Linked DNA regions of Catellatospora sp. TT07R-123. The protein of the gene in region 1 interacts with the protein of each later gene in a pairwise test. Links are inferred from orthologs where the notes say so. Each region holds a gene or a part of one and is shown in the gene's direction. Other genes may lie near its edges.

Region 1 (6,975 bases):
ACCCGCCAGATCTCGCGCACGCGCTGTCGCTGCTGCGCGACGCCGGTTAGGGCACGGAAGGGCACCGGCGGTGCCCTTCCGTGCTTCAGCTTTGGAGAGGACCTCAGTGCAGAGGTTGTTGCGGCATCTCGACCAGGTGGTCGTGCCGAGGCTGGCGCGCGGGTTCGCGCGGGCGGCCGGGGGCGGGCTACGGCTGCGGCTGCTGACCGGCATCGCGGTGGTCGGCGTCATCGGTGCGCTGCTGGGCGCGGTGTGGGCGACCCGCCGCCCGGTCGCGCCGTCCGCCGACAGCGCCGCCATGGAGACGGTGCGGGTCGGCGTCGTGCAGGGCCAGAGCGTGCCGCTGTACGCCCGCCAGGCCCGCTCCGAGCTCACCGGCCTGCTCAAGCGCCCGACCGCGTCGCCGGTCGAGACGTACGCCCTGGTCAGCCTGCGCGCCTACCTGGCGCCGGAGCGGCTGACCCCGGTGCTCGGCGGCGTCTCCGTGGTGGAGGTCTACGCCCGGGTGCCGCTGAGCGGCGCGGTGACCCAGTCGGTGCGCATCCCGGCGTTCACGATCCCCGCCGACGTGGTGGCGGGCATGGCGCAGGTGGCGCGCAAGCGCGCGGGCGACGCCGACGACCTGCGCCGGGTCGCCGCGAAGTTGCAGACCACCGACGCGACCGAGGTCGACCTGCGCCAGGGCTACCTGGGCGACTCCACGGTCGCCGCCGCCGAGGCGGAGGCGTACCGGGCCGGGTGCGCCTGCGTGTACGCCGCCGTGGTCCGGGCGACCCCGGCCGCGCTGGACCAGATCGCCGCCCGCCCGGAGGTGCGCGCCGTCGACCCCGCTCCCGAGGTGCGCCGCCTCGACCGGGCGGTGTTCCTGCCGCCGCTGCCCGAGCAGCTGGGCCAGGCCCCGGCCGGCGCCACCGCCACCGCCACCGCCACACCGCCGGCGAGCCCGTCGGCCGAGCCGACCGGCTCCGCCGGGCCGCCGCCGTCACCCGAACCGACGACCACGCCGTCGGACGGGCCCGAGACTCCGGCCGAGTCGCCGAGCGCCATATCCGCCAGCCAGGCACCCTAGTTACACCTGGGTAGGCGCAAAACAGGGCTGGAGGAGTGGGGGCCCGAGCACATAGGGTGGTCAAGCCGGTGCCGGGTGCGTAGCCTGGGCCGCGTTTGATCAGTCCGGGCAGGGTCGGGAGGGCGCACCGTGGAGCGCAGCGGGCAGCGTGGGCCGGACGACCCCACCGCCTGGGGCCAGCCGGGCAACCTGCCGGCGCCGGACACCTCGCGCTGGCGGGTGCTGCTGGACCGCGCCAAGCCGCGCCCCGGTGACCTGAGGCCGTCGCCCGGTCCGGGCGCCGGCGCGCCGTCGGCGGGCGGGGGCGGCCCCACCGGCCGGGTCGAGTGGCGGGCCGCCGCGCCCTCCGAGATCGACCAGGCCGTCAACCTGCTGCGGGGCCAGCTCGACCGGCCCAAGGTGCTCGCCTTCGCCAACCCCAAGGGCGGCGTGCACAAGACCACCGCCACCGTGCTGGCCGCCGCCACCATCGGCAGCGTGCGCGGCCGGGGCGTGCTGGCCTGGGACGACAACGAGCTGCGCGGCACCCTGGGGCTGCGCGCGGGCAGCGCCCGGCACGCCCGCACCATCCGGCACCTGCTCGGCGACCTGATGGAGATCGAGAACTGCCCGCCGTACGAGCTGAAGGACCGGCTCGACGACTACCTGCGCCACGCCTCCGACGGGTCGTACGACGTGCTCGCCGGGGAGGAGAACCCGCGCTTCGCCCAGCGGCTGGACACGCACACCGTGCGCCGGGTGCTGGAGCTGCTCTGCCGCACCCACGAGGTGGTCTGCGTCGACACGGGCAACAACGTCGAGAGCGCCAACTGGCAGACCGTGCTCAACGCCTGCGACCAGCTCGTGATCACCACCGTGCCGCGCGAGGACGCCGCGTTCACCGCCGACTGGATGATCGACCTGCTGCACGAGGTGGGCCTGGGCAAGCTGGCCGAGAACGCGGTCACGCTGCTGTCGTGCGCGACGCCGGGCCAGTCGCCGATGCTGGAGGACCTGCGCAGGCACTTCGCCACCCGTACCCGCGCGGTCGTGGTGGTGCCCTTCGATCCCGCCCTGGAGACCGGCTCCTCGATCGAGTACGGCGCCCTCCAGCCCGCGACCAAGCGCGCCTGGCTGCACGCCGCCGCGGTGATGATGGAGCCGTTCGTCCGCTGACCCCGACCGGGTCGGCGGGCGCGTCGCCGACAGCCCGGCGAGGTAGGCTGGCGCGCGTGTCAGACTCCTTCGTTCACCTGCACGTGCACACCGAATACTCGATGCTCGACGGTGCGGCGAGACTAAAGGAGCTGTTCAAGGAGGCGACCCGGCTCGGGATGCCCGCCCTGGCGATGACCGACCACGGCAACATGTTCGGGGCGTACGACTTCTACAAGCAGGCGACCGCCGCCGGGATCAAGCCGATCATCGGCGTCGAGAGCTACGTGACCCCGAACACGGCCCGCCAGGAGCGCACCCGCGTCCGCTGGGCCGACGGCGGCGAGAACGACGTCTCCGGCGGTGGCGCGTACACCCACATGACGATGCTGGCGGCCGACGCCGACGGCCTGCGCAACCTGTTCCGGATGCAGTCGCGGGCGAGCCTGGAGGGCTACTTCTACAAGCCCCGCGCCGACCGCGAGCTGCTCAATCTGTACGGCAAGGGCGTGATCGGGACGACGGGCTGCCCGTCGGGGGAGATCCAGACGTGGCTGCGCATCGGCGACTTCGACAAGGCGGTCGCCTCGGCCGGTGAGTTCCAGGACATCTTCGGCAAGGAGAACTTCTACCTGGAGCTGATGGACCACGGCATCTCGATCGAGAAGGCCGCGCGCGAGGGCCTGGAGCGGCTGCGCAAGCACCTGAACCTCAAGCCGATCGTCACCAACGACCTGCACTACACGTACGCCGCCGACGCCGACGCGCACGAGGTGCTGCTGTGCGTGCAGTCGGGCTCGACGATGGCCGACCCCAAGCGGTTCAAGTTCGACGCCCGCGACTTCTACCTGAAGTCCGCCGAGGAGATGCGCGCCCAGTGGGACGCCATCATGCCCGGGGCCTGCGACAACACGCTGGAGATCGCCGAGCGGATCGGCGACTACAAGACCGTGTTCGCCCACCGCGACCTGATGCCGTCGTTCCCGGTGCCCGAGGGCCACACCGAGGAGTCGTGGCTGCGTGCCGAGGTGCACCGCGGCCTGCGCGACCGCTTCCCGAACGGGGTGCCGGAGGACCGGCTGCGCCAGGCCGACTACGAGCTCGACGTCATCTGCAAGATGGGCTTCCCGGGCTACTTCCTGGTCACCGCGGACCTGTGCGAGTACGCGCGCAAGGAGAAGATCCGGGTGGGTCCCGGCCGCGGTTCGGCGGCGGGCGCCCTGATCGCGTACGCGCTGCGCATCACCGAACTCGACCCGATGGCGCACGGCCTGCTGTTCGAGCGGTTCCTGAACCCCGACCGCGTCTCCATGCCCGACATCGACATGGACTTCGACGAGCGCCGGCGCGGTGACATGATCCGGTACGCGACCGAGCGCTGGGGCGAGGAGCGCGTCGCGCAGATCATCACGTACGGCACGATCAAGGCGAAGGCCGCGATCAAGGACGCGGCCCGGGTGCTCGGCTACCCGTTCGCGGTCGGCGACAAGATCACCAAGGCGATGCCCCCGGCCGTCATGGGCAAGGACATCCCGCTCACCGGCATCTTCGACAGCAGCCACCCCCGCTACCCGGAGGCGGTCGAGTTCCGGACGCTGTACGACACCGACCCCGACGCCAAGAAGGTCGTCGACACGGCCAAGGGCATCGAGGGCCTCAAGCGCCAGTGGGGCGTGCACGCGGCCGGCGTGATCCTGTCCGGCGAGCCGCTGATGGACGTGCTGCCGATCCAGAAGCGCGAGCAGGACGGCGCCATCATCACCCAGTGGGACATGGGTGCGTGCGAGTCCATCGGCCTGCTGAAGATGGACTTCCTGGGCCTGCGCAACCTCACCGTCATGGACGACTGCCTGGAGGGCATCCAGATCAACCGGGGCGAGACCCTGGTGCTGGAGGACCTGCCGCTGGAGAACCCGCCCACCTACGAGCTGCTGGCCCGCGGCGACACCCTGGGCGTGTTCCAGCTCGACGGCGGCCCGATGCGCGCGCTGCTGCGCTCGATGGTCCCCGACGGCTTCGAGGACATCTCCGCGGTGCTCGCGCTCTACCGGCCGGGTCCGATGGGCGCCAACGCCCACAACGACTACGCCGACCGCAAGAACAACCGCAAGCCGGTGGTGCCGATCCACCCGCAGCTGGCGGAACCCCTCAAGGACATCCTGGGCGACACGTACGGCCTGATCGTGTATCAGGAGCAGGTCATGGCGATCGCGCAGAAGCTGGCCGGGTACACCCTCGGCCAGGCCGACCTGCTGCGCCGCGCGATGGGCAAGAAGAAGAAGGAGATCCTCGACAAGGAGTACGTGCCGTTCTCGGGCGGCATGAAGGAAAAGGGCTACTCCGACGAGGCGATCAAGACGCTGTGGGACATCCTGGTCCCCTTCTCGGACTACGCGTTCAACAAGGCCCACACCGCCGGATACGGCCTGGTGTCGTACTGGACCGCCTACCTGAAGGCCAACTACCCGGCCGAGTACATGGCCGCGCTGCTCACCTCGGTCGGCGACGACAAGGACAAGTCCGCCGTCTACCTCGCCGAGTGCCGCCGCATGGGCATCAAGGTGCTGCCGCCGGACGTCAACGCGTCCACGGCCCGGTTCACCCCGGTCGGCGGCGACATCCGGTTCGGCCTGGCCGCGGTGCGCAACGTCGGCGGCAACGTGGTCGACGCGGTCGTGCGGGCCCGCAAGGAGCACGGCGCGTTCACCGACTTCTACGACTACCTGCGCAAGATCGACGCGGTGGCGTGCAACAAGCGCACCATCGAATCGCTGATCAAGGCCGGGGCGTTCGACTCGATGGGGCACACCCGCAAGGGCCTGCTGTCGGTGCACGCCGACGCCATCGACTCGTTCATGGGCGTGAAGAAGAACGAGGCCATCGGCCAGTACGACCTGTTCGGCGCAGCCTTCGCCGACACCGCCGGCGCGCCGACCATGGTCGTCACCCCGGCCATCCCGGCCGGCGAGTGGGACAAGACCGACCTGCTCGTCTTCGAACGCGAGATGCTCGGCCTGTACGTCTCCGACCACCCGCTGTTCGGGCTGGAGCACGTGCTCAGCAAGGCCGCCGACATGTCCGTCGCCGCGCTGAGCGAGGAGGGCTCGGTCTCCGACGGCCAGATCGTCACGCTGGCGGGCATCCTGTCCGGCGTCCAGCGCCGGATCACCAAGCAGGGCAAGGCCTGGGCCTCGGCCACCCTGGAGGACCTGGACGGCGCCGTCGAGGTGCTGTTCTTCCCCAACACGTACGACCTGGTCGGCCAGTACATCGCCGAGGACGCCATCGTCGTGGTCAAGGGCCGCGTCGACCGCCGCGACGACCAGGCCCGGATGATGGCGATGGACCTGTCCATCCCCGACATCTCGGCTCCCGACGACGCCAAGCCCGTCGTGCTCGCGCTGCCCGCCAACCGGTGCACCCCGCCGCTGGCCGAGCGGCTGCGCGAGGTCCTGTCCACCCACCCCGGGCCCGCCGAGGTGCACGTGAAGATCACCAACGGGCAGAAGTCCAGCACCTACCGGCTCGGCCCCATGCGTGTGGCGCCCGTCCCCGCCCTCATGGCCGACCTCAAGGCCCTCCTGGGCCCGACCGCCCTGGGCTGAGCCCACCCGTCGTCCGCGGTCGGCGCCACGGCCGACCGCGACTCGTCACTCTGCGATTCGCGGCGCGGCGCGGCGCGGGGTTCGCGGGGTTCGCGGCGTGGCGCGCGGTTCGCGGCGCGGTTCGGGGTTCGCGGCGCGGCGCGCGGTTCGGGGCGCGGTTCGGGGTTCGCGGTGAAGATCGCTGATTGAGGTCGGATAGTGTCGCTGAGCCGCAGATTCTGACCGCAGACGGCGATCACCAACCCATCGCGCGACCGCAGACGGCGATCATGAACCCATGGTGCGACCGCAGACGGCGATCATCAAGCCATGGGCGGCCGCCGGCGGCGATCATCCGAGTCGTACCCGGCGCCGGGCGGCCGGGTCGCGGCCTCAGACCGGGATGTCCGGGTGGCGGGTGCCGGCCTTGTCGACGTTTTCGCTGGTGGCGATGTCGGTGCCGGTGGTCTCGTTCGCGGCGGCGGTGATGTTGACGCCCATGCTCTGCATCGCCTCGCCGACCATGCGCCACATGGCCAGGATCGCCGGGCCGATCTGCTCGTAGTTCTGCTGGATCTGCTTGCCGGAGTCGTCGTTGCCCCAGGGGCGGGCGCCGCCGGCCGCCTCGATCCGCGCGCCGAGCCCGTCGCGCAGGCCGCTGACCTCCTGCCCGGCCAGGAACATGCGCCGTCCCGCGTCGCGGCCGGTGTCCGGGTCGAGGTGGGTGCCGTCGCCGGGCGGCCAGGACAGGTGCCGGACCGGGATCTCGTCGCCGCTCACGGGCGGCCGCCCTCGGGCTCCTCGGGCTCGTAGCCCATGATGCCGTCGTGGCGGCGCATCATCACGTTGATGTCGTTGGTGCGCAGGAACTCCGCCGCCCCGGAGCCGGCGGGCAGGACCTGCGACATCAGCGCGGTCACCCCGGCCCCGGCGGCCTCGGCGGCCCGCGCCGTCGTCTTGGTGATCTCCTCGGCGAGCTTGGCCGCGCCGTATTCCCGCAGGCTGCTCGGGTGCAGCTCCAGGTGCACCAGGCGCCCGCGTGCGTCGACCGTCGCCTTGATCAGGCCGTCGGCCGTCTTCGCGGTGCTGCGCAGGGCCGCGAGCTTGGTCTGCAACTCGCCCATCCCGGTCCGCAACCGCGTGTACTGGTCGTGCACCTGCGCGAAGCGCTCCCGCAGCGCAAAGTTC
Region 2 (4,272 bases), on another replicon or contig:
CTGGACACGCTCGCACTGGGCGTGGTGCTGTGGGCGGTGGCCGGGCTGCCGCCGCTGCCGCCGACCGAGCCGGCACCGACCGGCCGCGGCGTGCTGCGACGCCTCGGCGACGGGTTCGGCTACCTGGCCCGGCAGCGGGTGCTGGTCGCGGTGCTCGCCGTCGACCTGGCCGCGATGGTGTTCGCGATGCCGTCGGCGCTCTACCCGGAACTGGCCGAACGCGCGTTCGGCGGGCCGCCGGGCGGCGGCGGGCAGCTCGGGCTGCTGTACGCGGCGTACCCGGCCGGGGTGTTCGCAGCCGGGCTGCTGTCGGGCTCCTACAGCCGCAGGCGGCGCCACGGGGCGCTCATGGCCGGGGCCGCGATGGCGTGGGGCTGCTGCGTGATCGCGCTCGCGGCCGCGCCGGGCCTGGCGTTCGCGCTGGCGGCGCTGCTGTGCGGCGGGGCGGTCAACTTCGCGCTGAGCACGTTCCGCAACGCGATCTCGCAGGCGTACACGCCCGACGCGATGCGCGGCCGGATCCAGGGTTCGCTGACGGTGGTGCTGATGGGCGGGCCGCAGCTGGCCAATCTGGTGCACGGGCTCGGCGGGGCGGCCGTCGGGGCGCGCCTGGCCGTCGGGATCGGCGGGGCGCTGACGGTGGTCACGGTCGCGGCGCTGGTGCGGGCGGTGCCGCAGCTGTGGGCGTACGACGCGACCGCATGATCCCGGGTGGCCCGGCGGTGGGCGGACCGGCGAAGATGGTGACATGACGATCCCCGCCGGCGACCCGCTGGTCGCCCGGATGCGCCCCTTCGGCACCACCATCTTCGCCACCATGTCGGCGCTGGCGGTGCGGACCGGTTCGGTGAACCTGGGCCAGGGCTTCCCCGACACCGACGGGCCCGCCGAGATGCTGGCCGCCGCCGAGGCGGCGCTGCGCGGCGGGTTCAACCAGTACCCGCCCGGCCCCGGCCAGCCCGTGCTGCGCCAGGCGGTCAGCGCGCACCAGCGCCGGTTCTGGGGGCTGGACTACGACCCGGACGGCGAGGTCGTCGTCACGGCGGGTGCCACCGAGGCGATCGCGGCGGCGATCCTCGGGCTGTGCGAGCCGGGCGACGAGGTGGTGTGCTTCGAGCCGTTCTACGACTCGTACGCGGCGAGTATCGCCCTGGCTCAGGCGGTGCGCCGCCCGGTGACGCTGCGGCCGGGGGCCGACGGCCGGTTCCACTTCGACCCCGACGAGCTGCGGGCGGCGTTCGGGCCGCGCACCCGGCTGCTGCTGCTCAACTCCCCGCACAACCCGACCGGCAAGGTGTTCGACGCCGACGAGCTGCGGCTGCTGGCCGACCTGTGCCGCGAGCACGACGTGTACGCCGTGACCGACGAGGTGTACGAGCACCTGGTGTTCGACGACGCGGCCGGGCCGCACACGCCGCTGGCGACGCTGCCGGGGATGCGGGAGCGGACGCTGCGCATCTCGTCGGCGGGCAAGACGTTCTCGTGCACGGGCTGGAAGGTCGGCTGGGCCAGCGGCCCGGCGCCGCTGGTGTCGGCGGTGCTGCGGGTCAAGCAGTTCCTGACCTACGTCAACGCGGGGCCGTTCCAGCCCGCCGTCGCGGTGGCGCTGGGGCTGGGCGACGACTACTTCACCGGGTTCACCGCCGGGATGCAGGCCCGCCGCGACCAGTTGCGGGCGGGGCTGGCCGAGGCCGGGTTCACGGTGCTGCGCTCGGAGGGCACCTACTTCGTCAACGCCGACATCCGCTCGGTGGGCGGCACCGACGGGGAGGAGTTCTGCCTGTCCATGCCGGAGCGCTACGGCGTGGTCGCGGTGCCGTCGCAGGTGTTCTACGACGACGTGGCGGCCGGGCGGCACCTGGTGCGGTTCGCGTTCTGCAAGCGGCCCGAGGTGCTCGACGAGGCCATCGCCCGGCTGCGCAAGGCCTAGGATCGACCGATGGACCGCTCGCCGCTGCTGACGACCGACCGCCTGCTGCTACGCCGCTGGCAGGCGGCCGACCTGGCGCCGTTCGCCGCCCTGAACGCCGACCCGGAGGTCATGGCGCATTTCCCGGCGACGATGAGCCCGGCCGACAGTGATGCGCTGGTCGAGCGGATCGAGGCCGGGTTCGAGGAGCGCGGTTTCGGGCTGTGGGCGGTGGAGGTCGCCGACACCGGGCGGTTCATCGGGTTCACGGGCCTGTCCGTGCCGCGTTTCGAGGCGCCCTTCCTCCCGGCGGTGGAGATCGGGTGGCGGCTGGCGCGGCCGTACTGGGGTCACGGGTACGCGACCGAGGCCGCCCGCCGCGTGCTCGGGTTCGCCTTCGACGACCTGGGGCTCGCCGAGGTCGTGTCGTTCACCAGCACGACCAACCTGCGCTCGCAGGCGGTCATGGCGCGGCTGGGGCTGACCCACGACCCGGCCGAGGACTTCGACCACCCGAGCGTGCCCGAGGGCAGCCCGCTGCGCCGCCACGTGCTGTGGCGCATCACCGCCGACCGGTGGCACGCGCGGCCGTGAGCGCGGGCCGGACCCCGGGCGGGGTCCGGCCCGCGACGTTCACTTGCCGGTGAGCGTGCAGGGCTCGTCGTCCTTGAACTTCTCGATCTTCTTCTCCCAGAGCGTGGTCTGGTCCTTGAGCGTCGCGAACCCGAGCAGCTCCAGCTTGTATCCCGCGATGGCGTGCAGCGTCGCCGACGCGCGCTGGCAGGGCGGGATGTCGGCGGTCAGCGTCGTGCCGGGGGTGAACTCCCCCGCCACGTACGTGTCGAGGGTGATGAACGCGAAGGTGCCGATGCCGAGCGTGGCCAGTTCCAGGCGCGGGAACTCCCAGCCCCAGCCGAACCCGACCGGCAGGTAGCCCGCGGTCACGGTCTCCTTGGCGCCGAGCACCGCCTCGGCGGTGCGCAGGTCCGACGTGCCGGTCAGCAGCGGGCTGCCGGACTTGGCGAAGCCCTGGTCGGCGTCGTAGGTCACCTTGAACGAGCCGCCGCTGGAGGAGTTCTCGCGCAGCGCGGGCACGATCCGGATCGCCGACTTGACCTTCAGCGTGAACGGGATGCCGCCCACCACGAACGGGATCGGCGCCTCGAAGGGGAAGCTGAGCCGGGCGATGTCGGTGTCCAGGCCGGTGCCGCTGCGCCCGACGGCCGCCCAGGTCACCTCCATCTCGGCCGACAGTTTGCGGATGTTGCTGGTGATGGACCTGCCCGCGCCGTGGTCGAACTCCATCCGGGTCTCGTTGGTGAAGTTGCTGACCCAGCCCGACGCGGTGACCTTGGCGTTGGCCCGGGAGGCTTCCAGTTCCACGTCGAGCCTGGTCGCCTTCGGGGTGAGTTTCAGGGTCACCTCGACGCCCCCGATCGTCCACTTGTTGGTGACCGAGGGCCCGTCGCCTGCCTGCCGGACCAGCGAGACGTCGGCGACGCGGGTGGTGGTGCCGTCGCTGAGCCGGACCGCCTTGTAGTCCTTCTCCGACAGGCCCGCCCAGGCCACCGGGACGGTCCAGCCGACGGTGCCGGTGTCGACGAGCTCGTTGAGGGTGGTGTCGGCCGTCTCGACCACGACCTGGTCGCCCTCGGTGCGCACGGCGGCCACCTTGCGGACCGCCTTGCCGCCGAACAGGACGGTCTTGCCGGGGGCGAGCTTGTCGATGCCCTTGGTCCCGGCGGCGAACCGGAACACCTTGCCGTCCTCGGCGCGCAGCCCGGACGCCACGGCGCCGGCGTCGACGACCACCGCGTTCGGGCCGTAGGTCACGTTGTCGAACGTGCCGGCCATCCCGGCCGGGCCGGACGAGGCGGCGGGTCCGGGCGCCGCGGCGGAGCCGTCGTCCGAGGAGCCGCCGCACGCGGCGGTGAGGACCAGGACCACGGCGAGCACGCCGCACGGAAGTGATCGCTTCAACACGCCGGGAGCGTGACACCGCTCGATCCGACCGGCCCGCGTCTGTCCTTGATCGGACAGCGGCTTCCCATGCCCTGAGCTGCTGGTTTACGTACAAGGAAACAGTGGATGACCGTTGGCCGGCGACCGGTCAGGGGACCAGGGACAGGAACAGGAACACGCCGAACAGGGTCAGGTGCACCGCGCCCTGCATCAGGGTGGCGCGGCCCGGCGCGACGGTCAGGGTGGTGACCACGATGGTGAGCGCCAGCAGGACCATGTCCTTCGGGCTCAGGCCGAGCACGAGGGTGTTCTGCAGCCAGATGGAGGCGAGCGCGAGCACCGGGATGGTGAGGCCGATGCTGGCCAGTGCCGAGCCCAGCGCCAGGTTGAAGCTGGTCTGG
Region 3 (4,338 bases), 1.8 Mb from region 1 along the record:
CGCGACCCCGACGAGGCTCACCGCGTACTCGCTGATCTCCACGGAGCCGCGCCCGGCGGACAGGGTGAGGCCGCCCGCCGCGCTCGCCGCCGCCGGGGCGAGCCCGCCCAGCAGCAGGGCGCCCAGGAGCACGCCGATCGTTCGCAGTCGCATGGTGGTGCCTTCCTTCGAGTGTCGCCTGCGGGATCGTAGTGACTGCGTGAGCTGATGGTCAGCCCCGCGGGGTACGGTGGCGGGCGACGTTCGGATGAAAACCGGCGTGCGCGGATCTGACGCATGCGGTGCCCCTGAACTGCGCGAAGACATGGAGGAGCCGTGGCGCTGGCGCTGTACCGCAAGTACCGCCCCCGCACCTTCGCCGAGGTGATCGGGCAGGATCACGTCACCGAGCCCCTGATCCAGGCGCTGAAGAGCGGGCGGCTCAACCACGCCTACCTGTTCTCCGGGCCGCGCGGCTGCGGCAAGACCTCCAGCGCGCGCATCCTGGCCCGCTCGCTGAACTGCGCCAAGGGCCCGACCCCGGAGCCGTGCGGCGAGTGCGACTCGTGCCGCGCGCTGGCACCCGACGGCCCCGGCTCGATCGACGTCATCGAGATCGACGCGGCCAGCCACGGCGGCGTCGACGACGCCCGTGAGCTGCGTGAGCGCGCGTTCTTCGCGCCCGCGGTGAGCCGCTACAAGATCTACATCATCGACGAGGCGCACATGGTCTCGTCGGCGGGCTTCAACGCGCTCCTGAAGCTCGTCGAGGAGCCCCCGGAGTACGTCAAGTTCATCTTCGCCACCACCGAGCCGGAGAAGGTGCTGGGCACCATCCGGTCCCGGACCCACCACTACCCGTTCCGGCTCTTCCCGCCCGGCGTGCTCCGGCCGTACCTGGAGCAGCTGTGCGCGTCCGAGGGCGTCACGGTGGAGCCGCAGGTGCTGCCGCTGGTGGTGCGCGCGGGCGGCGGCTCGGCCCGCGACACGCTGTCGGTGCTCGACCAGCTCATCGCCGGTTCCGGGCCCGAAGGCGTCACGTACGCCCGCGCGGTGTCCCTGCTCGGGGTCACCGACGCCGCCCTGATCGACGAGATGGTCGACGCCCTGATCGCCGGGGACGGCTCGGCCGCGTTCGCCACCATCGACCGGGTCTCCGAGGCGGGGCACGACTCCCGCCGCTTCGCCGGCGACCTGCTGGAGCGGCTGCGCGACCTGATCATCCTGCGGCAGGTGCCGGAGGCGGCGGCCAACGGGCTGGTGGACGTGCCCGAGGAGCAGCTGACCCGGATGCGCGCCCAGGCCGGGCAGCTCGGCCCGGCGACGCTGTCGCGCTGCGCCGACATCGTGGCCAACGGCCTGGTCGAGATGCGGGGCGCGACCTCGCCGCGGCTGCTGCTGGAGCTGATCGCCGCGCGCATGCTGCTGCCCGCCGTGGACGACTCCGCGTCCGCGCTGCTCCAGCGCCTGGAGCGGCTGGAGTCGGGCGCCGTGGCCCCGCGCCCGGCCGACCACGCCCGTGCCGAGCCGTCGGCCCGCGCCGAAGCACCTCGCGCCGAGACCCCGACCCGGCCCGAACCCGGCCGTGACGCTGCGCCCGCCCAGCCGCCGGCCCCGCCGGCCCCGCAGGCCCCGCAGGCCGCGGCCCGGCCCACTCCGGCGGCGGCCCCGGTCAGTGCGGCGCCGGTCAATGCGGCGCCCGCGCCGGTGAGCTCCGTGCCCGTGAGCGCCGTTCCCGTCAGTGCTCCCGCGGGGGCCGCGGCGGCCGGTGGCGCGGGCAGCGCCGCCGACGTGCGCCGCTCGTGGGACGAGATCGTGCGCACGATCGGTCGGACGAGCAAGAAGGCCGCCGCGTTCGCCCGGGAGGCGGTCGTCCGCGACCTCGACGGGCACACGCTGGTCCTCCTGTTCAAGCACAAGATCCACGCGTCCGGGGTGGAGAACGACCCCGCGCCGCTGCTGGAGGCGGTGCACCAGGTGCTCGGCGGCACGTGGCAGCTGCGCTGCGAGGTCGGCGGCGACCAGCGTGGCGCCGCGCCCGCGCGTACGGTCGGCGCCGCCCCCTCGGTGGCCGCGCCGCGACCCGCCGCTCCCGCCCCGCCCGGTGGTGACACCGACTGGCCCGCCACGGCACCGGTCGGCGGGGTGGCACCCGGCGCCGCGCCGGTCAGTGCCCCGGCCGCACCGAGCCGCCCGACCGCCGCGCCGAGCGGACCCGCCGCGCGCCGCGGCCCTGCCACGTCCGGCGGTGCGACCGGCGGCGCGGGGCGGCCGAGCCGGCCCCAGACCGCGGCCGGGCGCCGGGCACACGCCGACGACGGCCCCCCGCTGGACGAGCCGCCCTATGACCCCGAGTTCGACGGCCCGCCGCCGGGCGGGGTGCGCGCGTACGAGGGATTCGATCCCGGCGACGAGCCCACCGACGAGGTGATGGACGCCGCCACCGCGCGCCAGTCCACCGAGCAGGCCGCCGTCGACTCCCTCCGCCACTCCTTCAACCTGGAGAAACTCGACTGACCCGCCTGCCACCCTGCCGCCGACCGCGCGTCGGCGGCCGGGTCAGGCTGGGTCAGGCGGGTCAGGCGGGTCCGGCTGGGTCAGGCGGGGTCAGGCTGGGTTGATCGGTGCTTCCGGTCAGAACCTCGCCTCAGCCAGCATCTCCTGACCGAAGACAGCGATCACCGCGCGCCGCGCCGCCGCCACCCGCCGCGCCACCGCCACGGGCCGTGCCGCCGCAAGTTGTACCAACGCAGAGGGCGAGGGCACCCACGTGCCCTCGCCCTCTCGCAGCTGATGCCGTCAGCGCTTCTCGCCGACCGCCATCGGGAAGTGGCAGGCGGCCAGGTGGCCGTCGACGTCGCCGTCCTGGCGGACCAGCGGCGGCGGGGTGGTCGCGCAGATGTCCTGCGCCTTCCAGCAGCGGGTGCGGAAGCGGCAGCCCGACGGCGGGTTGATCGGGCTGGGCACGTCCCCGGTGAGCAGGATGCGTTCGCGCTGGTCACCCGCGCGCCGCTTCGGGTCCGGCACCGGCACCGCCGACAGCAGCGCCGACGTGTACGGGTGGCGCGGCTTGAGGTACAGCGAGTCCCGGTCGCCGATCTCGACGATCTTGCCGAGGTACATGACCGCGACCCGGTCGGAGATGTGGCGCACCACCGACAGGTCGTGCGCGATCACCACGTAGGTCAGGCCGAGCTCCTGCTGGAGGTCTTCCAGCAGGTTGACCACCTGGGCCTGGATGGACACGTCCAGGGCCGACACCGGCTCGTCCGCGATGATCATCTTGGGCTTCAGCGCCAGCGTACGGGCGATGCCGATGCGCTGGCGCTGGCCGCCCGAGAACTCGTGCGGATACCGGTTGTAGTGCTCGGGGTTGAGGCCGACCAGCTCCAGCAGGTCCTGCACGGACTTCTTGATGCCCTGCGGGGTCTTCACCCCCTGGATCCGGAACGGCGCACCGACGATCGCACCGACGGTGTGCCGCGGGTTCAGCGACGAGTACGGGTCCTGGAAGATCATCTGGAGGTCGCGCCGCATCGGGCGCAGCCTGCCCTGAGACAGGTGCGTGATGTCCTTGCCCTGGAAGCTGATGCTGCCTGCGGTGGGCTCGATCAGCCGGGTGAGCAGCCGGCCGGTGGTGGTCTTGCCGCAGCCCGACTCGCCCACCAGGCCGAGGGTCTCGCCCGGTCGCACGTCGAAGTCCAGCCCGTCCACCGCCTGCACCGCGCCCACCTTGCGCTTGAGCAGGCCCTTGGTGATCGGGAAGTGCTTCTGCAGACCCCGCACGGACAGCAGCGGCTCGGTGCTCAACGGAGTGCTCACGCAGCTCCCTCCAGGTTCGGCTTGATCTCTTGCTGCCAGATCTGGCGGCGCTGCGGCGCGGGCAGGTGGCACCGCACCGAGTGGCTGCCGCTGTCGAGCGACAGCAGCTCCGGGACCTCGTTCCGGCTGGCCCCGCCCGTGCGGTCGGCGAAGGCGCACCGCGGGTGGAAGGAGCAGCCCGAGGGCACGTTGATCAGCGACGGCGGGGTGCCCTTGATGGGCAGCAGCCGGTCGGTCACCGGGCGGTCCAGGCGGGGCATCGACCCGAGCAGGCCCCAGGTGTAGGGGTGCTCCGGCCGCTCGAAGATGTCCTCGGCGGTGCCGTACTCGATGCACTTGCCGCCGTACATGACCAGGACGTCGTCGGCCAGTTCGGCGGTGACCCCGAGGTCGTGCGTGATGATGACCAGCGCCGAATTGAACTCCTGCTGGAGGTCGCGCATCAGGTCCAGGATCTGCGCCTGCACCGTCACGTCCAGGGCGGTGGTCGGCTCATCGGCGATCAGCAGCTCGGGGTCGCAGGACAGCGCCATGGCG

Evidence for each region.
Region 2: the proteins of dnaE (region 1) and Cs7R123_RS20985 interact in binary tests that used the Escherichia coli proteins (3 or more experiments, as listed by UniProt). The link is inferred for Catellatospora sp. TT07R-123 from one-to-one orthologs.
Region 3: the proteins of dnaE (region 1) and Cs7R123_RS19085 interact in binary tests that used the Escherichia coli proteins (3 or more experiments, as listed by UniProt). The link is inferred for Catellatospora sp. TT07R-123 from one-to-one orthologs.

The regions. Positions count from the first base shown.
Region 1 is NZ_BNEM01000001.1:2,633,961-2,640,935, reverse strand. The notes cover bases 1,900-6,008. They hold dnaE (DNA polymerase III subunit alpha), read left to right. Parts: upstream 1,900-2,280; coding sequence 2,281-5,808; downstream 5,809-6,008. In the rest of the region: Cs7R123_RS11170 (RluA family pseudouridine synthase), read left to right, coding at 1-50; Cs7R123_RS11165 (hypothetical protein), read left to right, coding at 107-1,069; Cs7R123_RS11150 (hypothetical protein), read right to left, coding at 6,181-6,567; Cs7R123_RS11145 (YbaB/EbfC family nucleoid-associated protein), read right to left, coding at 6,564-6,975. UniProt on the Escherichia coli protein: DNA polymerase III is a complex, multichain enzyme responsible for most of the replicative synthesis in bacteria. This DNA polymerase also exhibits 3' to 5' exonuclease activity. The alpha chain is the DNA polymerase catalytic subunit.
Region 2 is NZ_BNEM01000002.1:133,576-137,847, forward strand. Bases 1-2,839 are described here. They hold Cs7R123_RS20985 (pyridoxal phosphate-dependent aminotransferase), read left to right. Parts: upstream 1-748; coding sequence 749-1,930; downstream 1,931-2,839. Other genes in these bases: Cs7R123_RS20980 (MFS transporter), read left to right, coding at 1-705; Cs7R123_RS20990 (GNAT family N-acetyltransferase), read left to right, coding at 1,940-2,503; Cs7R123_RS20995 (hypothetical protein), read right to left, coding at 2,543-2,839. Outside these bases: more of Cs7R123_RS20995, read right to left, coding at 2,840-3,892; Cs7R123_RS21000 (calcium:proton antiporter), read right to left, coding at 4,020-4,272. UniProt on the Escherichia coli protein: Shows aminotransferase activity with methionine and histidine as substrates, and to a lesser extent also with phenylalanine.
Region 3 is NZ_BNEM01000001.1:4,412,303-4,416,640, forward strand. The notes cover bases 1-2,905. They hold Cs7R123_RS19085 (DNA polymerase III subunit gamma and tau), read left to right. Parts: upstream 1-315; coding sequence 316-2,496; downstream 2,497-2,905. Other genes in these bases: Cs7R123_RS19080 (DUF11 domain-containing protein), read right to left, coding at 1-153; Cs7R123_RS19090 (ABC transporter ATP-binding protein), read right to left, coding at 2,779-2,905. In the rest of the region: more of Cs7R123_RS19090, read right to left, coding at 2,906-3,801; Cs7R123_RS19095 (ABC transporter ATP-binding protein), read right to left, coding at 3,798-4,338. UniProt on the Escherichia coli protein: Part of the beta sliding clamp loading complex, which hydrolyzes ATP to load the beta clamp onto primed DNA to form the DNA replication pre-initiation complex.